DNA from 3 places in the Variovorax sp. P1_H12_2 genome. Region 2 is predicted to be linked to each of the others. Evidence: predicted binding sites of a transcription regulator. Region 2 holds the regulator's gene; each other region holds the start of a gene.

Region 1 (7,046 bases), on a different contig from region 2:
ACGCCGCCCAGGCGGCTGCGCTTCAGGCCCTGGCCCGACAGCATCTCGGTCAGCACGTCGGTCAGCTCCATGAGGGCCGAGGGTTGCACGCCGCCGAAGGTGGCCACGCGCATGATGACGTCGTGGCGCAGGCGGGCCGGCAGCTTCTCGAGCACCTCCGAGGCCTTCATGCGGTCCAGGTGGATCAGCACGGTCGCCAGGATCTGCGGATGCTCGTCGCGGATCAGCTCGGCCACCTCGCTGGCCTCGAGCTGGTTCAGGCGCTCGATGCCGCTGTGCGGCTCGTCGGCCTGGAGGATGTCCTCCAGCAGGTTGCTGGCGCGGTCGTCGCCCAGCGCCTTCTTGAGCACCGCGCGGATGTAGCTGCTCGAGCCCAGGTGCAGCGCCGAGAGCTGCTCGGTCTCCTGGCGGAACTCGGACAGCACCGAGTTCAGCTCGTCCTTGGAGACCGCGGCGAGCTTCGCCATCGCGAGGCCGAGGGTCTGCACCTCGGAGGTGGCGAGGTGGGCCAGCGCCGCGGCGGCGCGGTCTTCACCGAGGGCCATCAGCAGGATGGCGCTCTTGCGGGTTCCGGTTTCACTGATCATGGGCGTTCATCCAGTGCTGGATCAGCGTGGCGACCAGCTTGGGATCCTGGTCGGCGAGTTGATGGGCGTATTCCATATCTGCCTTCTGGCGGGCGGCCTCGCGCTGGCGCAGGCTTTCTTCGGCGGAGACCGTCGGCTCCTGCGACAACTCCGGCTCCTCGGCGACGGCGTCGTCCGGGACGCTCGCCACGGCCGGGGCCGGCGCGGGCGGCGGCGCCAGGTGCTTGCGCAGCAGGGGCCGCAGCACTGCGAACCAGGCGAACAGGGCGAGCAGGGCCAGCAGCAGGTACTGCCCGACGGACTTGCCGAGATCGAGGTTCTCGCGGTCGCGCCAGAACGGGACGTCCGCCGTGGCCGGCTCGCGGTGGTCGTCCGCGAAGGCGCTGTTGACCACGTTGAGCGAGTCGCCGCGGTCCTGGCTGAAGCCCATGGCCTCGCGGGTCAGGTTCCGGATCTGCTCGATCTCGACCGGGGTGAGCGCGCGCGGGCTGGTCTTGCCGGCGCCGTCGGTCGCATCCTTGTAGTTGACGACCACCGCCACCGACAGCCGCTTGATGCCGCCGGCACTTTGCTGCACGTGGCGGATCGAGCGGTCGAGCTCGTAGTTGGTCGTGACGTCCTTGCGCGAGCTGCCGGAGCCGGTGGCCACCGCCGCGGTCGCAACCGGCGCGGGGGCACCGTTCGCCGCGCCAGGCGCAGTCGGAGCACCGGGGGTTCCGGGGGCACCCGGGGTTCCGGGCTTGGGCGCGGTCGCGATCGGCGCGCTCGGGTTGCCCGGCGGCTGGTTCGACAGGGCGCCGGGAACGCCGCCGGGCGGAAGGCCGCCCTGCTGCAGCGATTCGCTCGACTGCTGGCTGCGCATCGCGGCCTTGCCGGGCTCCTGGTTCGGGCGGTACGTCTCGTCGGTGTGCTCCATGACCGAGAAGTCGACGTCGGCCGCCACCTGCGCGCGCACGTTGCTGGCGCCGACGATGGGTTGCAGGATGGCTTCGATGCGGCGGATGTAGCCCTGCTCGATCTCCTGCACGTACTTGAGCTGGCTCACGTCCAGGCCGCGGGTGCCGCTGTTGGCCGCCGACAGCAGGTTGCCGCGCTGGTCGACCACCGTGACGCTCTTGGGGTCGAGCTCCGGCACGCTGCTGGAGATCATGTGGACGATGGCGCTGACCTGGCCCTCGTCGATGCTGCGGCCGCGCTGCAGCGTCAGCACCACCGAGGCCGAGGGCTTCTTCTGCTCGCGCACGAAGAGCGAAGGCTTCGGCAGCGCCAGATGGACCCGCGCCGACTCCACCGTGCCGACCGATTCGATCGAGCGCGCCAGCTCGCCTTCGAGCGCGCGCTGGTAGTTGACCTGCTCGGCGAACTGGCTGGTGCCGAACTTCTGGTTGTCCATCAGTTCGAAGCCGACGCCGCCGGCCTTGGGCAGGCCCTGGGCCGCGAGCTTGAGCCGCACCTCGGGCACCTTGTCGCCGGCGATCAGGATCGCGCCGCCGCCCTCGGCGAACTTGTAGGGCACGTTCATCTGCTGCAGCGACGCGATGATCGCGCCGCCGTCGCGGTCCGACACGTTGGTGTAGAGCACCTTGTAGTCGGGGCCGCGGTTCCAGAGTGTGAACGCCGCCACGGCGGTCACCAGCGCGGCCGCGCCGACGATCATCGGCAGCTTCGGCTGGGCGCGCAGGCGTTCGAGCATCGGGGGGAGCGAGGACGCCGCGGGCGCCGCGCTCGCGGGTGCCGTCGAACTCATGCGCGGATCCTCGCCATGGCCGGTGCGCCGGGAAGGTGCGTCGTCATGCGCAGGTAGGAAGTTTGTTGTTCAGAGGTCATGCCGGAGGCCGTAGAAGTCGTCAGCGGGCTTGTCGTTTCGCGATTGATTGTGAGCAGTCGTAACAGATTCGATGGTCCGAACAGCGGGGGCTTTTGCCGTCTGTTAGCGGCTTCCATCGGGGTCTTCCCTTGCTACGCTGAAAGGACGACGGAGCGCCTGGGCGCTTCTTTAGCAACACCAAAGTTCCAACAAACGAAAGAGTTCCTCATGTCGATCGCCGCCATCGAATCCGTTCTGCAGCAGATGCGGGTCACCTCGCTGCAGGCGGGCTTCACGCCCGCCGCCGCCGCGCCCGCCGAGACCGGCGGCTTCGCGGCCGAGCTCAAGCGCTCGCTGGACAACATCAGCGGCGCCCAGACCCGGGCCTACGGCCAGGCCGAGGCCTTCGAACTCGGCAAGCCCGGCATCGCGCTGAACGACGTCATGGTCGACCTGCAGAAGGCCAACGTGGCGTTCCAGACCGGGCTGCAGGTGCGCAACCGGCTCGTAAGCGCCTATCAGGAAGTGATGAACCTGCCGGCTTGAGCCGCCGGGGTCGTGGACGGGGTCGGTGCTTTTTTGCGCCGAGCCCTAAATGTTTCCAGGGGCCTGCCGATAACTGAACCAACGGTGGCCTGAGTCTCACGGTGAGATCGGAACCAGCGTTACGGCCAGAGGCCGGAAGTCCACAACCTTTGTCATCAGGAGTCGAACATGGCGTCAGTCATCAATACCAACAGCCTTTCTCTGCTCACGCAGAACAACCTGACCAAGTCGCAGTCGTCGCTGAACACCGCGATCCAGCGTCTGTCGTCCGGCCTGCGCATCAACAGCGCCAAGGACGACGCCGCCGGCCAAGCCATCGCCAACCGTTTCACGGCCAACATCAAGGGCCTGACGCAAGCTTCGCGCAACGCCAACGACGGCATCTCGATCGCCCAAACGACTGAAGGCGCGTTGACCGAAGTCAACAACAACCTGCAGCGCGTTCGTGAACTGTCGGTGCAAGCCGCCACCGGCACCAACTCGGCCAGCGACCTGGACTCGATCCAGGGTGAAATCAAGCTGCGCCTGGACGAAATCAACCGCGTCTCGGAGCAGACCCAGTTCAACGGCGTGAAGGTTCTGTCGGCCGACGCCGGCAAGCTGACCGTGCAAGTCGGCGCGAACGATGGCGAGACGATCGACATCGACCTGAAGGAAATCAGCGCGAAGACACTGGGTCTCGACAGCTTCAACGTGAACAACACCGGCGCGGCGAACAAGAACGCGACCGCGACCGACCTGTTGATCGCCGGTTTCGCGCAGAACGGTGTCCCGGTTGCCGGCGTGACCACGTACGACCGTACGCTGACCGCGGCCGCCAATGGCGGTGTTTCGTCGGATGCGCTGGCAACGTTGAAAGACGGCGGGATTGTCAAAGTGGGTACGGAAACGTTCACCTACAGCGCTGCGACGAAGAGCTACGCTGCTGGCGATAGCGCTCGGACGCTGGCCGCGACGAATGCCTCCCTGACCCCGCCAGTCGGTGGCAGCGCGACGGCAACCGTCACCATCGGCGCCAAGTCGATGGATGTCAAGATCGACAGCAACGGCGCCCTGACCGATGCCAACGATGGCTCGGCGCTGTACCTCGATGCAACCAAGAACCTGACCAAGACCGGCGCGGCTTCCACCCCCGCCACCGTCGCGACGCTGACCGCTGCCGCAACGGGCATGCAAGCGGGCGACACGATCAAGATCGGCGCAACCGGTGCGACCTACACGTCGGGGGGCGCCACGTTCGCCGTCACGGGCGAGAAGGCTTCGGCGGACGCGGTTGCTGTCAAGCTCAAGACTGTGGGCGGCACCGTCGACTCCGACGGCGACGCTACTGTGGACTACACGGCGGCCGCCGGCGGCGCCCTCGCCGGCGTCTTCATGGGTGCCAGCGGGTTGACGGCCACTGCCCTCGAAACGATCAAGTTGAATGCCAACGGCATCGCAACCGACGCGGCTGGCAGCGTGCTGTACGCCGATTCGTCCAAGCCCGGCAAGGTGACGACTCAGGCCGTCAGCGCCGGCAAGGCAACGGTCGATCCGCTCAAGGCACTCGATGCAGCCCTGTCCAAGGTGGACCAACTGCGCAGCTCGCTGGGTGCGGTGCAGAACCGTTTCGACTCGGTGATCGCCAACCTCGGCACTACGGTGACCAACCTGTCTTCCTCGCGTTCGCGCATCGAAGACGCCGACTACGCCACGGAAGTGTCGAACATGACCCGCGCGCAGATCCTGCAGCAAGCCGGTACCTCGGTGCTGGCCCAGGCGAACCAGACCACGCAAGGCGTGCTGTCGCTCCTGCGTTGATCGACTAGCAGATAGGAAAAGGAATGCCAGGCCCCTCCCGCAAGGGAAGGTCCTGGCGGCCGCAGGCCTCACCGCCTGCGCTGTCCCCTGCGGCCATGCCCGACGGCGAGGCCGCAGAGGACAGCGAAGTCAAGAAGAACCAAGGTGGAAAACATGTCGAACCCCGTGCCTGCCGCTCTCGCAATGGAAAGCCCCTGGACGCAACTGCTCGCCGGTCGCGCCGGCGGCGCCGCGGTCGCGACGGCATTCGCCGGTGCGGCCGCCGTGTCGGAACCGGTCGAAGAAGCGACCCCTGAGCAGATCGAGACGGCGGTGCAGGAGGTCAACGCGTCGTTTGCGAACCGCTCCATCGGCCTGCAGTTCGAGATCGACCGGGACATCGACAAGGTCATCGTGAAAGTGGTCGACCGGACCAGCGGCGAAGTGATTCGCCAGATCCCGAACGAGGAAGTGGTTCGTTTCGCCAAGGTGATGGGTCGATCGGCCGGCCAGCTGGTGAGCCAGCAGGCCTGAAGGCCGCGCCCCTTCTTCATTCATCAACAAGGAATTCACTCAAATGGCAACGATCAGCAGCCTGGGCGTCGGCTCCAACCTCGACCTGAGCAGCCTGCTCAAGCAACTCCAGACGGCGGAGAGCCAGCCCCTGGTGGCCCTGCAGGCGAAGGCGAAGAGCTACACCAGCAAGCTGTCGGCCTATGGCTCGCTGCAAAGCGCGCTCGGCGTCCTGCAGGGCGCCGCCAAGAAGCTGTCCGACCCGGCGCTGTTCCAGACCGTCACGGGCACGCCCACCGTGAGCGGCATCCTCTCCGCCTCATCCACCGACGCCAGTTCGGCGGGCAGCTACAGCATCACCGTGTCGAAGCTGGCGCAGGCGCAGTCGGCCATCACGGCGGGCCAGGCCAGCACCACCACCGCGATCGGCAGCGGCAAGATCACGATCGACTTCGGCACCATCACCGGCGACGCGCTGGACGCCGCGACCGGCAAGTACAGCGGCGCCGGCTTCAACCCGGACGCCTCGCGCGTCGCGAAGCCGATCACCATCGATGCCACCAACAACACGCTGGGCGGCATCCGCGATGCGATCAACGCGGCCGATGCCGGCGTCACGGCCAGCATCGTCAACGACGGCAGCGGCACGCCCAATCGCCTGGTGCTGGTCTCCACGCAGACCGGCGCGGCCTCGAGCATGCGGATCTCGGTCGATGGCGACGCGGCGCTGCAGAACCTGCTGAACAACGACCCGGCCGGCACGCAGAACCTGCAGCAGTCGGTCGCGGCGCAGAACGCCGAGCTCACCGTCAACGGCATCGCCATCACCAGCGCCAGCAACACGGTCAAGGAAGCGATCCAGGGCACCACGCTCACGCTGGTGTCGGCCGGCACGACCGGTCTCTCGATGAAGGCCAACACGGCCTCGGTGAAGACCGCGATCAACGATTTCGTCAAGGCTTTCAACAGTCTGCAGAGCACGGCGACCTCGCTCACCGCCTACGACGCCGACACCAAGACCGGCGCCGCGCTGGTCGGCGACTCGACCTTGCGCCTGCTCCAGACCCGGATCCGGCAGGCGCTCACGACGCCGCAGGCGGGCGGACCCAACGACATGAAGGTGCTGACGGAGATCGGCGTGGCGTTCCAGAAGGACGGGACGCTGGCCGTGGATTCGACCAAGCTCGACAAGGCGCTCGACGCCAACCTGGAAGGGGTCTCGAGGCTCTTCGCCAGCGCCACCGGCAGCACGGCGGGCTACGGCAAGCAGCTGGACACGCTGGTGGAGGACCTCAATCGCAACGGCGGCTCGCTGAAGGTGGCCACCGACGGCGTGACCACGACGATCAAGGAACTCGACAAGCAGTACGACGCGATGCAGGTACGGGTGGATGCCACGGTGGATCGCTACCGCAAGCAGTTCAGCCAGCTCGACGTGCTGATCAACAGCATGAACAGCACCATGAGCTACCTCACGAAGCAATTCGATGCGATGAACGCCAGCAACGGCAAGTAATCCAGCCACCCGAGAGCCGCCGATGTACACACCCCACAGCTTCAGGACCGGCGCCGGCGCCTATGCGCGCATCGGCGTCGACACCGGCGCGATGAGCGCCTCGCCACACCAGCTGATCTGCATGCTGTTCGACGGCGCCCAGTCGTCCATCGGCATGGCCCGGCACCACCTGTCGGTCGGCGACATCGGAGCCAGGGGCCAGGCGATCTCGAAGGCGATCGACATCGTCGACAACGGCCTCGCGGCCGCGCTCGACGCCAAGGCCGCGGGCCCGGAAGGCGAGGCCCTGGTGGCCAAC
Region 2 (8,403 bases):
AGAACTCCAGCGCGTTGCCGGCCACGGCCGCGGCGATCGCCTTGCGGCTGATGGCCGGCCGGGCCGACGGCGCACTGTCGGCGGCTTGGAGGGCGGTGGGGAATTCGCGCATGTTGTCGTTGCGCGCAAGTGTCGTCGCACTCATGAATGTCTCCGTGTATTGGATCTTGCGTGGATTCAGGCGGCGAGCGCCGACTGGGGTGCGTCTTCCTGCAGGCCGTGCAAGGCCTGAAGGCAGGCTTGCGAGCCTTGCTGCCATACCGCGTGCATCCAATCGGGCGCGTCGGGGTAGAAGGCGTCCTTCATGTCCTGCTTGATGCCGGCGGCCAGTTCCGTGTCGCCGCTGCCGTGGCGATGCAGCCAGTGCTCCGCGCGCATGGCGGCGATGACGCGCTCCATCGGCTGGGTGCCATATTCCAGGCAGATCCCGACGTGCTGGGCCTGCGGACATTCGTCCGTGAGGGCGCACTGGATCGGGCCGGTCAGCGGGATGCTGGTGGAGGTGCCGGTGGTGACCGAGGTCAGCTCGCCCCACCAGCGTTTGCCGCGCGCCAATACCGCCGGGTCGTCGTCCATGCTGGCAAAGATGCGCTCGCCCACGCCATAGGGGCCGAGGCCGGTGTGGATGTCGACGGAGGCCAGCTGGCGCACTTGCGAGGCATAGCGACGCAGGATGCCGCGAAAGGTGTTGTTGCTCCACGCTGGCGCCAGGCCGCCATAGTGCAGCCCGTCGGCATGGCTGTACTGGCCGAGCGACGTCGCGCGCTGCAGGCCGCGAGCGCCGTGGCGTTCGCGGTAGTCGGCGATGCGGGCCTCGTTGTCAGGAAGCGGCGGCCATTGCGCGGGCAGCAGCATGTCGTGGATCTGGCCATAGCCGGCATTGATCGGCAGCGGCTTGGAGAAGTCGACGAAGTTGCGGTTGAGGTCGATGTTCTCCTGCGTGGCGCGGCGCAGGTGCGAAAAGCCGTAGGGATTGACCGCGTGCACGTAGAGCAGCGACGTGCCGGACGGGAGCGCCGCACCTCCCAAGCGCAGCATGCCGGTCTGGATGGCCGAGCCGCAGAAACCTTCCACCCCGTGGACGCCACTGATGACGATCAGCATCTTGGATGCGTCGGCCGGGCCGTCCAGCACGACGTCGGTGGCGAGGGTCTCACCTTGCGCACCGGCCAGGGGCAGCACGTGACTTTCCACGGCCAGGCCGCGCGCCTGCGCGGCCTGCAGGAACTTTTGGCGGGCCTGGGCGTAATGGGGGCTGAACAAGTCGATGACCTGGGCGTCGTTCATATCTCGATGTCTCCGGAGTAGGTGTGGGGTCAGGCGGTGGCCATGGCGCAGCGCCGCTGCTGCTGGCGCGCCCGGCAGGCTGCGCCGAAGGCGGCGAAGATGGCATGCGCCAGCGGGCTGTCGTCGATGCGCATCTCGGGGTGCCATTGCACCGCCAGGGTGAACTGGGTGGCGGACTCGATGGAGAAGGCCTCGACCAGGCCATCGGGCGCCCTGGCCTCGATGCGCAGACCCTGGCCCAGGCGCTCGACGCCCTGGTGGTGCAGCGAGTTGACGACCGCATGCGTTCCGCCCGCGAGCGCCGCCAGCCGGCCGCCCTCGACGATGTGCAACGCGTGGCTGTCGTCGTACCAGCGCTCGACGGGTCGATCGTGATCGCCTTCGCGGTGATCGAGCCGGCCGGGCAGCTCGTGGACGGCCGGATTCAAGGTGCCGCCATAGATGACGTTGAGCTCCTGGAAGCCGCGACAAATCCCCAGCACCGGCACGCCGGCCTCGATGAGGCGCGGCAGCAGCGGCAGGATGGCAGCGTCGCGCTCGCGGTCCAGCAGCATGGGCGCATGCGGCTGCGGCACGCCGTAGCGCGCCGGATCCACGTTCGAGGGGCTGCCGGTGAGGACGATGCCGTCGATCGAAGCGATGAGCGTGTCGGCATCCAGCGCCTCGCCGAGCGCCGGCAGCACCAGGGGCAGGGCCTGCGCCGCTTCGGCCACGGCCCGCACGTAGCCGTGGGTGGCGGCGTGCGAGGGATGGCCATGGCGCACGATGCGATCGGAAGCGATGGCGACCACGGGTCGCAGGACTGGGGAATTGAGTGTGGGGGACTTCATCAGGGCGCGTTCTCCGGCTTTCGGATCGCAGTCTAGGAAGCCATTCGTTTTGCGTAAATCGCAATATAGTTTGATACTACTTGCAGGACTTGCAACTGAAATGAACACCCGGCAACTGCGGCATTTCCTGGCCGTCATGGACCTCGGCTCGCTGAGCGCGGCCGCCCAGAGCGTGCATCTGAGCGTCCCGGCGCTGTCGCGCAGCCTGCAGGCGCTGGAGGACGAACTGCGCGTACCGCTGTTCGACCGGCAGGACCGTCGTCTGCGCCCGACCCCTTATGCGCAGGACTATGTCGAGCGGGCGAGGCGTATCGTCTTCGACGAAAAGGAAGGCGCCCGCTCGCTGGCGCTCATGCGCGCGGGTGAGCTCGGGCCACTCTCGTTCGGCATGGGTTCTTCCATCGCGCTGAACCTGCTCGGGCCCATGCTGCTGCGACTGCTGGCCGATGCGCCCGGGCTGCACGTCAAGACCCTGGTGCAGAGCACCGACGTCCTCGCCGCGGCGCTGCGCCGGGAGGAACTGGATTTCTTCATCGGCGACGTTCGCGTGGCCGCGCACGACCGCGACCTCATCGCCGAGCCGTTGTATCCCTGCACCTTCGGCTGGTTCGCCCGCAAGGAACATCCCCTGGCCGGGCGCCCGCGCGTGACCGTCGATCAGTTCGCCGAGTACCCGTTGATCCTGTCGGGCTACGTCGACGAAACGGTGGTGCGCCGCATGTCGGATCTCTACGGCTTCACGTTGCCGCTGCAGGCGCACTTCGCGGCCAGTACCAATGACGTCGCAACCGTCCACACGCTCATCACCGCCAGCGACGCCATTGCGCCATCGACCGACATCGCGGTGGTCTCGGCCGTGCGAGCCGGCACCGTGGGCCGGCTCGATGTGACGCCAGCCCTCGACCTCGAACTCACACTCGGAATCGTCGAGCGGGCCGGCCGCACGCGCGTGCCGGCGGCCGAGCGTGCGTTCGCCCTGGTGCGGTCCTACTTTGCCTCGGTGGCGCAAGAAGTCGCGCGGCACCTGCCGTCAAGGAAGATCGCGCGACGTACGAGGCGCGATCAGCCCTGAACCATGACTGAGACCCCACCCATGCCCAACCACCGCACCCCTGCCCTGCTCCTGGCCTCGGCCGCGCTCATCGCCCTGCTCGTCCTCTCGGGCCTGCATCCGCACGACCGCGCGACCTGGTGGATGGAAGTGGCGCCGGTGCTGGTCGCGCTGCCGCTCTTGTGGGCCACCTACGGCCGCTTCCCGCTCACCACCCTGCTCTACGCGCTGATCTTCGCGCACTGCTGCGTGCTGATGCTCGGCGGCGCCTACAGCTATGCGCGGGTGCCGCTCGGCTTCTGGCTGCAGGACCTGATGCATCTGGGCCGCAATCCCTACGACAAGATCGGCCACTTCATGCAGGGCTTCGTGCCGGCGCTGATCGCGCGCGAGATCCTGATTCGAGGCCAGCATGTGCGGGGCCGCAGGATGCTGGCCTTCGTGGTGGTCTGCATCGTGTTGGCCATCAGCGCGAGCTACGAGCTGATCGAATGGGCCGCCGCGCTCGCGATGGGCCAGGGCGCCGACGAATTCCTCGGCACTCAGGGCGATCCGTGGGACACGCAGTCGGACATGTTCATGGCGCTGGTCGGCGCCGTGGCGGCCCTGCTTGTGCTGTCGCGCCTGCACGACCGGCAGATCGCCGCACTGATGCGGGCCCCCGCCGATCAGAAACTGTGGCGCAGCCCCAGGTCGTAGCCGTTCGCGCTGCGGTTGGGTTCGGTGACGGCGCCGTTCAATCCCACCGCCGAGCCGCCGCTGTTGTTGAGGTGCGAGTAGGTGGCATAGGCCACCGTGCGCTTCGAGAAGCTGTACACGTACCCCAGCGACAGCTTCATCGCCGCCGGGTCGCCCTCGGCGTCAGTGCCGTAGCGCGACCACGCAAACTTGATCTGGTTGCCGCCGACCGGAACGATCATGCCGAGGACATAGCCCGTGGCCGTGACCGGCACGAAGCTGTCGACCTTGTCGCGGTAGTAGCCGGCCGAGACCTCGACGAGCTTGAAATCGTAGGTCGCGCCGACATTGGCCACGGTGATGTTGCCATTGGTCTGCGTGCGCAGGTAGTCGGTGCGGCCCTTCGCGACGGCGATCGAGAACGGACCCGACCCCCAGCCGATGCGGCCGCTGTAGCCGGTGCCATCGTCCGAGGTCGGCAAGTGCGAGTCGTTGTCGCCCATGAAGTACTGCACCTCGCCGAAGAAGCCGCCCAGGCCCGGCGGCAGGTAGTAGCCGACCATGTTCGAGACCCGCGTGGAGGTCGGGCCGGCGATCGATCCGACCTGCGGCTGGATGGTGCCGACGCCGTTGTTGTCGAACGGGTCGACGTCGGTGCGGTTGCGGTAGTGCGCCGCGAAGTCGCGGCCCAACCGCAGTTCGCCCCAGAGGTCGATCAGGCTGACCGTGGCGCGGCGGTTGAAGCTCAAGGCGTCGGCCGATGTGGCGCCGTTCGGCTGGTTGTTGGTGTTGCCGGCGACCCCGGTGCCGGTATCGATGGCGACGCCGGATTCGAGCCAGAAGCCCGCCCCCAGGCCGCCGCCCAGGTCCTCGATGCCACGGACACCGAACCGCGAGGCCGAATTGCCGCTGCTGTACAGAGAGCTGCGGTGGGAGATGCTGCCGCTGCCGTAGCCGAGCACCGCATCGGCGACGCCGAACAGCGTGACGCTGCTGCCGGTGACCGGGCCCTGCCCGGTGCTCGACTGCGCGCTGGCGAGGCCCGCAACGCAGAACGCGCCCAGTGCGAGGGTCGCCGACCTGGCCAACGTGACTCTTCTCATCTCGTTCTCTCCTCTGCGCATTGCGCTGCCGCTCCGCGCGAGATGATAGACGAGGCCGAAGCGAGGGCCGCGCCCGGCCCTACAGCAGGTCCTTCAGGCGCGCCCGCAGCCGGCTGATCGCCTGGCTGTGCAGCTGGCAGACCCGGCTCTGGCTCACTTCGAGAATGGCGCCGATCTCGCGCAGGTTCAGCTCTTCCTCGTAGTAGAGGTTCAGCAGCAGCTGGTCGCGCTCCGGCAGCGCCGTGATCGCATCGATCAGCTGATGGCGCAGGCCGCTCTCGAGCAGCTGCGCCAGCGGGTCGTCGTTCGCGCCCTGCCCCTTGCGCGCCTCCTGCGCATGCAGGTCGAGAAAGGGGTTCTCCGATTCGCCCTTCGCGAAGTCCTCGACGTAGACCAGCTGGCAGCCCTGGATCTCCTGCAGCAGCGACTGGTAGGCCTCCAGGTCGATCTTGAGCTCCTTCGCGATCTCGCCCTCGGTGGGCGAGCGGCCGAGCCGGTGCTCGAGCGCGTGGATCGCCTTTTCGACCCTACGCGCCGACTGGCGCAGGCCGCGCGAGCCCCAGTCGCTGGCGCGCAGCTCGTCGAGCATCGCGCCGCGGATGCGCTGGCTGACGAAGGTCTCGAACTGCGCGCCCTTGTTGTCCTGGTAGCGGCTCGATGCGTCCAGCAGGCCCAGCATGCCGGCCTGGATCAGGTCGTCGAGCTCGACGCTCGCGGGCAGCTTGGCGATCATCTGCAGCGCGATGCGGCGCACCAGCGGCTGATGCTGCTCAAGCAGGTGGGACTTCTCAATGGTGCCCTGTGCGGTGTACACGTCCGGTCCTTTGTTGCATGTGCGTTGTTCGGTTCATCGTGCTCAGGCCACGGCCGCGCTCTGCGCCGGCGTCGCCCTCACCCATGGCGGGTCGACGCGCGGGCCCTGCGGCGGGACCGCGACCGACCGCCCGCCGGGCGCAGCGGGCCGCCAGGGCCAGCCGCCCATGTCGACCGCGATGCGGCGGAAGTCCACCGCCGCCGGGCTGGCCGGAAAGGCCTCCACCACGGTCTGCCGCAGCCGCCGCGCGTCCGCCAGGTGCGGATCGGCCCGCACCCAGCCGGCCGCCTCCAGCGATACCGCGAGGTAGCGGCTGCCGGTGTTGGCCAGGTTGGTGGTGATCCGCTGCGCCTCTTCGGCGCCGGCGACGCCATCGACGAGGAAGCGCAGCTGCTTCAACCCATGCGCGTAGTGCAGCCGCTTGATGCCCGCGTAGGCCGAGGTGATGGATGCGGCGCTCGGCTGCAGCACCAGCAGCAGTTCGTCGGCCAGCCGGGCCAATGCCGACAGCCGGCCCTCGGCGTCGATCTGCGCTGCGACCAGCACCACGCCGCCGCGGCACAACAGGCGCGGGTCGATCTCCGCGTGCCGATCGCCGAGCGGCGCCGGCAGCACGCCGACGCCGCAGTCGGCACGCGCGACCGCGCCCTCGCAGGCCAGCCGGCGGTCGGCCACGTCGGCCAGGTCGCCGAGCGGATCGATGGCCCAGGCGGCGCAGATCGCCGCCGCCGTGCCGCCGTACTCGTCGAGCACCAGCACGTCCTTGCCCTGGTGGACCAGGGCCGCGCCGAGGTTCATGGTGGCCGCGGCGGCGCACTCGCCGGGCCCCATGCCCGCGACGGCAATGACGCGCGTGGGCGTGTGCGCCAGCAGGCGCCGCAACCCGTCTGCCTGATCTGCAACCAGCTTGGTCATGTCTTGCTCCTCAACCGTGCTGCTCGAGCGCCCTGGGCTGCTGCGTCGGCGCGGTGGACTCGGTGCCGAGCGCCTCGAGCAGCATGAAGAGCTTGCCGACGCCGACATACAGCGCATTGCCCGACAGCGGCCGGCTCGATCGCGCCGGCCGCCCGGTGAGCTGGTTCAGCAGCGTGCGGGTGCGGTCGGCCCATTCGCCCTTTGCATGCAGAAGGCGCCAGACCGTGGTGGTCACCTGGCCGGCGATCAGCAGGCGCTTCATCATGTCCGGGTCGCCCAGCTCGCCCATGCCGCCCACCAGCTGCACGCCCTGCCGGATGAGGCGGAAACAGGGGTCGGCGTCGGCCGCCCAGGCCTGCCATTGGGCCAGCTGGCGCGCCGGCACCTCGCCGCCGATGTTCGACAACAGGTAACCCTGGGCCAGGATCTTCTGGCCGCGCTCGTCCAGCACGCGCGTGACCACGCAGCGCAGCACCGGCAGCGCATCCTTGTCGACGACAGCCGTCGGGCCCAGGCGAAGCAGCACCTCGGCATGGGCCTCGCACTGCAGCGCGGGCTTGCCGCGGAACACGGCCGCCCGGGTCGCGCCGAATTCGAAGCGCAGCCGCGCCAGCGTGCTCGGCGCCTCCGAGGCGGGGTCGATCACCGCGGTCGCGCCCGGCGCGCGCGCCAGCCATCGCTGTCCCTGGACTTGCCATTCGGCGATCAACTCGACGCCCGGCAACCGGGGCAGCACGTGCACCAGCGTGCGGCCGAGCGACTGCTGGCGCAGCCACTGGACCTGCCGCAGCCCCGGCTTGCGCCTGGCGTCGGGGCCGCCGCGCACTGCCGCGGTCGACAGCCACTGGTTGGGTGCCGCGAGCGGCAGGCCGCTGCGATCGGACAGCAGCAGGCTGCTCTGGCATTCGTAGGCGTCGCCGCCTTCGTTCGAGCGCAGACCGACTTGGCCCGACAGGGCCAGCACATGGGTGTCGCAGCCGGCCACGACCTCGCTGCGCGCCTGCACCAGCAGGTCGTCCAGCACCGACTTGTGGCCGATCGCCTCGTCGCCCGCGTTGCGCCACAGGCGGCGCGCGTTCTCGAAGCCGATCTGCGCCCCGGCCAGCGCGCCGGCGGCGGTCGCGAGCTCCTGCGCGTCGTGCGCCATGGCGCGGATGAGGTTCTGGTATTGCAGCCGCAGCCGGTCGGCCTCGGCCTGTGCCTGCACGACCAGGGCCTGTGGCACCGCGCCCGCGGGTTCATCCTGCATGTCGGCCTCGGCCGGCACGAACAGCGGGTTGTGGCGGCGCGGCTGGAACACGCTGTCGACCAGTTGCGAGCGGTCGGCGAGCATCAGGTTCTCCGGCACCTTCTGGCCGCTCGAGATGTAGTGCACCGGCAGCCGGTGGCGGATCACGGTGTCGATCAGCGCGCCCGGATGCGTGGCCTCGTCGACCTTGGTGAAGATGCAGCCCGCCAAGTCGTTGCCGCCGCCGCCGTTGCGATAGGCGTGCACGACTTCGTTGAGCGTGTCGCCGTGGCTGGTCGCGTTGAGCAGCAGCAGCCGCTTGACCGGACGGTGGCTGTTGCACAGCATCGCGATCTGGTCCGACACCGAGCGGTCGCGCTGGCTCATGCCGACCGTGTCGATCAGCACCATGTGCTTGTCGCGCAGGTCCTGCAGCACCAGGTGCAGGTCGGCCGCATCCTTGACCGCGAACACCGGCACGTCGAGGATCTGGCCGT
Region 3 (5,132 bases), on a different contig from region 2:
CCAAGCATTGGCACCGGTCTTCACGAAATAGACCGACAGGTCATGCGCATTGCCCAGCGAGTCGTAGATCGGGCCGGCGGCGTTGGAATAGTTGAAGGTCGCCGAATCGGTGGCGTTGAACGGCGTCTTGATCGGCACCGTGTTGCGCGCATCGAGATTGAACTCGGCGTCGACGCCGGTGGTCGCATTCGGCGTCATGGCCTGAGTCGGGATCTGGATCGCCGACGGCGTGCCGCCGTTGATGCCGCCGCTGGCGTTGACGCCGTAGCCGGTCAGGCGCAGGCCGCCAGCGTTGACGATGTAGCCGTCCTTGTCCTTGGTGAACTGGCCGTTGCGCGAGTACATGACTTCGCCGCTGGTGCTGGTCATTCGGAAGAAGCCGTCGCCGCTGAGGATCGCGACGTCCAAGGGTCGGCTGCTGGTCTGCGTCACGCCCTGCGTGAAGTTCTGCACCACGCCGGACACCGAGGCACCGAGCCCGATCCGGGAACCCGCATAGATGTCCTGGAAGGTCGCGGCCGCCGACTTGAAGCCGATGGTGCCCGAGTTGGCGATGTTGTTGCCGATCACATCGAGGTTCGCGGCGGCCACGCCGAGCCCGCTGACGCCTTGGGAAAAGCTCATGATGAATCCTTGGTTCGAAGCATTGAAGAGAAGGCCCGCGGCCGGAAAGCCGCCGGCGGAGGAAAGCGCGCGACGGTCCTCAGAGGAACATCCGCACGTCGGACAGCCCGATGCTCTGGCCCGATGCCAGTTCGAGAGTGACGCCGCCGGCGCCCTGCTTGACCGCTGCCACCTGCGCAAAGGTCAGCGCCGTGGCCTGGACGGCGGTGCCGCCGTTGCTGGCGGCCACGGCAAACTTGTAGCTGCCCGCCGGCACCACGTTGCCGGCGTCGTCCTTGCCGTCCCAGGTGGCGGCGTTGACGCCTTCGGTCATCGAGCCGGCCTCGATCGTGCGCACGGTCTTGCCGGTGGCGTCGACGATCTTGATCTGCACATCGCCGGCCGAGCCGGGCAGCTGGACCGCGAAGGCCTGCACCGCCGGATCCTTGCCCTCCTCGGGCGCCTTGGTGGCGAGGGTGTTGCCGGGCGACAGCACGCTGTAGCCGATCAGCGAGGCGGCCTGCAGCACCTGGTTGGAGCCGGTCTGGCTCACCAGGCCCGACAGCGTGCTGTTGAGCTTCTCGATGCCGCTCACCGTGCTCATCTGCGCCAGCTGCGAAGTCAGCTCGGCGTTCTGCATCGGGCTGAGCGGGTCCTGGTTGTTGAGCTGCGTGACCAGCAGCTTGAGAAAGCGCTGCTCGCTGTCGGCATTGGAGGCGCCGGCGGTGCCAGCCGCTGCGCTGGCTGCATTGGCGCCGGAAATGGAAGAGGTATCGGAGATGGCCATGGGAGCTTTCTGGGATGTTGTTTACTGGCCGACGGTCAGCGTCTTGAGCATCAGCGTCTTGGCGGTGTTGAGGACCTCGACATTGGCCTGGTAGCTGCGCGAGGCCGAGATCATGTTGGTCATCTCCTCGACCACGTTGACGTTGGGCATCGCGACGTAGCCGTCGGCATTGGCGTGCGGGCTCCGGGGGTCGAAGACCAGCTTCGCGGGCGCCGAGTCCTCGATCACGCCGGCGACCTTGACGCCGCCGATGTCCTGCCGGCCCGAGGCCGCGACCTCGAACACCACCTGCTTGGCGCGGTAGGGCTGGCCGTCGGGGCTGGCCGCGCTCTCGGCATTGGCGAGGTTGCTCGCGGTCACGTTCATGCGCTGCGATTGCGCGGCCATGGCGGAACCCGCCACGTTGAAGATGTTCATGGAAGTGCTGGGAAACGGCATGGCGTTCTTTCCTCTTCCTACTGCTGCACAGCGGCCAGCAGCGTCTTGATCTTGGCGCCGATCACCGTCAGGTTGGACTCGTAGCGCAGCGCGTTGTCGGCGAAGTTGATGCGCTCGGCATCCATCTCGACGCTGTTGCCGTCGATGCTCGACTGGCTCGGCACGCGGTAGAGCAGATCCTGGTCGGGCATCGCCTTCGCCTCGCCGGCCATGTGGCGCGACGAGGTGGTCACGAGCGCAAAGGACTGCGACTGCCGTCCCTGCTCCACGGCCTGCGTCAGCCGGCTCGCGAAATCGAAATCGCGCGCCTTGTAGTTCGGCGTGTCGGCGTGGGCGATATTGGCGGCCAGCACCTCCTGGCGCTGGGCCCGCAGATTGAGAGCCTCGCGGTTGAAGCTGAGTGCCGCATCGAGCTTGTCGATCATGTGGTTCCATCGGTTGGCATCGCGTCCGCACAAGACGGCATGGCGACAGATGGAAAGCGAGTCTATGCACGCATCGCGTTTGCAATGGGCTGAACAAAGGGGCATTTCGCCGGTACTTCGCGCCATCGCCTCGAGGGATCGATTCCTAGAATCACCTGGCGCCGGTGCGCTTCCCTCTCTTCAAGCACCTGCGCGTCTGCGAGAGACCGCCCATGCCACAACGCCCATCCTGGAAACGCCTTTCGCGCATCGTGCTGCCCGGCCTGATGGCACTCGCGGGCGCTTCGCCCGCAGCGGCAGCGCCCGCGCTGCCCGAGGGCGCGCGGTCCGCGATCGACCAGCTGCTGCACAAGCAGACCACCGGCCTGCCCGGCAAGGTCACGTTCAGCGTGAAGCTCGCGGGCGCGCTGCCGGCCTGCGAGGACTTCGAGGCCTTCCTGCCCAACGGCACGACGCCCCGGGGACGAATCTCCATCGGCCTGCGCTGCCGCGGCGACAGCGCCTGGACCCGGTTCGTGCCGGCCCAGGTCGCCGTCGAGGGCCGCTACTACGCCGCCGCGCGCGCGATCGAGGCGGGCGAGGCCCTGGGCGCCGCCGACGTGGTCGAGCGCAGCGKCGATCTCGGCGACCTGCCGCGCTCGGTGATCACCGACGCCTCGGCGCTGCAGGGCGTGGTGGCCGCCAACCGCATCGCCGCCGGCGCGCCGCTGCGCAGGGAGCTGATGCGCGGCGTGGTCGTGATCCAGCAGGGCCAGACGGTGCAGCTGGTGGCGCAAGGCCAGGGTTTCACGGTCAGCACCGAAGGCAAGGCCATGACCCGGGCCGAGGTCGGCGCGACCGTACAGGCCAAGACCCGCGACGGCCGCCTGCTCACCGGCGTGGCAGCCGAGGACGGGCAGATCCGGCTGGCCCAGTAGATGGCCCCCACGCTCCCCCACTGCGTGTGGGTCGCTGCCCCCCGAGGGGGCCGCAGGCCGCCTTGGGGCGGCCCGGCGCCGGCCTGGATGGCCCCCACGCTCCCCCACTTCGTGTGGGTCGCTGCCCCCGAGGGGGCCGCAGGCCGCCTTGGGGCGGCCCGGCGCCGGCCTGGCCCCGGCCTGGGGGCCCGCCTGGTTTTCCATATGGGCTGCCGATCGAAATTTGTGCAAACTTCAGCCTAAAGTTCTTGCTGCGTCCGCCGATATACGGGTCAGCCCATTGAGGAATCATCTTGAAAATCGATCCCCCCGGCCCCTCGGCCACGCCTTTCAACCGCCCGGCCAAGGCGGCTGCCGCCTCCAAGAGCGGTGTCGCCAGCGCCGCGGCGCCGGTCACGGGACAGGTTCACGCCATGCCCAGCGCGCCCGGTGGCAGTGACTTCGACGCTGCCCGCGTCGCGGCGATCCGCGAGGACATCCGCGCCGGTCGCTACGAGGTCCACCCCGAGCGGATCGCCAGCGGCCTGCTGGCCAGCGTGCGCGACCTGCTCGACCCTGGCCTGAAGCCATGAACACCATGCTGCTCTACCTGCACGCAGAAAAATCCTGCGTCGAGGAGTTCCTGGGCGTCCTCGACCAGGAAGAGCAAGCCATGGCGAATGCCCGCTTTGGCGAACTGCCCGCGCTCACCGAACAGAAAGTCGCGCTGCTGGACCGCATGGCCACGCTGGACCGCCAGCGCGAAACCGCACAGGTGGCGCTGGGATTCGAACCCGGACCGGACGGCGCCGATGCGGCCGCGGCGGCCGCCGGCGAGCCCACGCGCCAAGCCTGGGTCTGCCTGCTGGCGCTGGCCGATGAGGCCAAGGCACGCAATCTGCGCAACGGCTCGATGGTGCACTCACACCTCGATTTCACGCAGCGCGCCCTGCACTTCCTGCAATCGAGCGTCCAGCTGTTCTATGGCCCGGACGGTGCTCGCAAGACGGCGAGCGGCGGCGGCAACCGCCTCGCCCTGGGGTAGCGTCCTGGTCTTGGGGGCAGCGCCCCCACGCAGTGAGGGAGCGGAGGGCAATATCGCTATTTATTGGGATTCAGCAGGGCCTTCTCGCCGGTCGCGTGGCGGGAATAGACCGCGATCCGGTCCAGGCTCAGCGCCTCGACCAGCGAGAGCTCCGCGGTGTAGCGGCTCGCAAACGTGGTCTTGAGCTCGGCCGCCACGCGCGCCTTGAGCTTCGCCGCCCCGTCGGCCCCGATCTTCTGCAGGAACGGGAACAGCAGCCAGCCGCCCATGCCCCACGCCATGCCGAAGCCGCGCGTGAACTCGGTCGGCCCGCGGTCGAGGCCCCCGTAGATGTAGACCTGCTTGTGGATGGGAGAACCATAGCGGCTGTACTCGACCGCGGTCTTGTTCAGCGCCGCTTCCATGCAGGTCAGGATCTGGCCCGCCAGCGTGCCGCCGCCGATGGCGTCGAAGGCCAGGGTGGCGCCGGTGGCGACCAGCGCATCGGTCAGCTCCTGCATGAAGGTCGGCGAGGCGGCATTGCACACGTACTTGGCACCGAGCGCGCGCAGGATGTCTTCCTGCTCCTTCTTGCGCACGATGTTCACCAGGGCGATGCCGTCCTTCAGGCAGATCCGGTTCAGCATCTGGCCGAGATTGGAGGCCGCGGCCGTGTGCACCAGCGCCTTGTGGCCCTCGCGCCGCATGGTCTCGACCATGCCGAGCGCGGTGAGCGGGTTGACGAAGGCGGACGCGCCCTCGGCCGGGGTCGTGCCTTCGGCCAGCGGCATGCACTGGGCGGCGGCGATGCAGCGGTACTGCGTGTACATCGCGCCGCCGAGCACCGCCACGGTCTTGCCGAGCAGCGCCTGGGCCTCCGGCGAGGCACCGGCGGCCACGACCACGCCGGCACCCTCGTTGCCGATCTGCATCGACTGGTCCAGGCGTCCGGCCACGCT

What was found. Region 2 encodes FliA, which starts transcription of late flagellar genes. Its sites were predicted from a motif close to CTAAAGTTTNNNNNNNNNNNGCCGNTA; they were not measured.
Region 1: the regulator FliA is predicted to act here: its motif matches at 2,986-3,012, upstream of AC1D2K_RS22965 (flagellin N-terminal helical domain-containing protein).
Region 3: the regulator FliA is predicted to act here: its motif matches at 3,410-3,436, upstream of flgM (flagellar biosynthesis anti-sigma factor FlgM).

The regions. Positions count from the first base shown of each region.
Region 1 is NZ_JBFUCI010000265.1:1,361-8,406, reverse strand. Features, by position in the region: gene fliG (flagellar motor switch protein FliG) at 1-587, opposite strand, end outside; gene fliF (flagellar basal-body MS-ring/collar protein FliF) at 577-2,334, opposite strand; gene AC1D2K_RS22975 (hypothetical protein) at 2,331-2,531, opposite strand; gene fliE (flagellar hook-basal body complex protein FliE) at 2,623-2,940, shown strand; gene AC1D2K_RS22965 (flagellin N-terminal helical domain-containing protein) at 3,109-4,740, shown strand; gene AC1D2K_RS22960 (flagellar protein FlaG) at 4,906-5,253, shown strand; gene fliD (flagellar filament capping protein FliD) at 5,297-6,748, shown strand; gene fliS (flagellar export chaperone FliS) at 6,771-7,046, shown strand, end outside.
Region 2 is NZ_JBFUCI010000126.1:843-9,245, reverse strand. Features, by position in the region: gene AC1D2K_RS14870 (MFS transporter) at 1-145, opposite strand, end outside; gene AC1D2K_RS14865 (M14 family metallopeptidase) at 178-1,287, opposite strand; gene AC1D2K_RS14860 (gamma-glutamyl-gamma-aminobutyrate hydrolase family protein) at 1,317-2,117, opposite strand; gene AC1D2K_RS14855 (LysR family transcriptional regulator) at 2,218-3,189, shown strand; gene AC1D2K_RS14850 (DUF2238 domain-containing protein) at 3,193-3,867, shown strand; gene AC1D2K_RS14845 (porin) at 3,837-4,949, opposite strand; gene AC1D2K_RS14840 (RNA polymerase sigma factor FliA) at 5,029-5,763, opposite strand; gene AC1D2K_RS14835 (MinD/ParA family ATP-binding protein) at 5,806-6,678, opposite strand; gene flhF (flagellar biosynthesis protein FlhF) at 6,689-8,403, opposite strand, start outside.
Region 3 is NZ_JBFUCI010000159.1:3,187-8,318, forward strand. Features, by position in the region: gene flgE (flagellar hook protein FlgE) at 1-624, opposite strand, end outside; gene AC1D2K_RS17110 (flagellar hook assembly protein FlgD) at 704-1,390, opposite strand; gene flgC (flagellar basal body rod protein FlgC) at 1,412-1,807, opposite strand; gene flgB (flagellar basal body rod protein FlgB) at 1,846-2,253, opposite strand; gene flgA (flagellar basal body P-ring formation chaperone FlgA) at 2,466-3,170, shown strand; gene flgM (flagellar biosynthesis anti-sigma factor FlgM) at 3,464-3,742, shown strand; gene AC1D2K_RS17135 (flagella synthesis protein FlgN) at 3,748-4,194, shown strand; gene AC1D2K_RS17140 (zinc-binding dehydrogenase) at 4,251-5,132, opposite strand, start outside.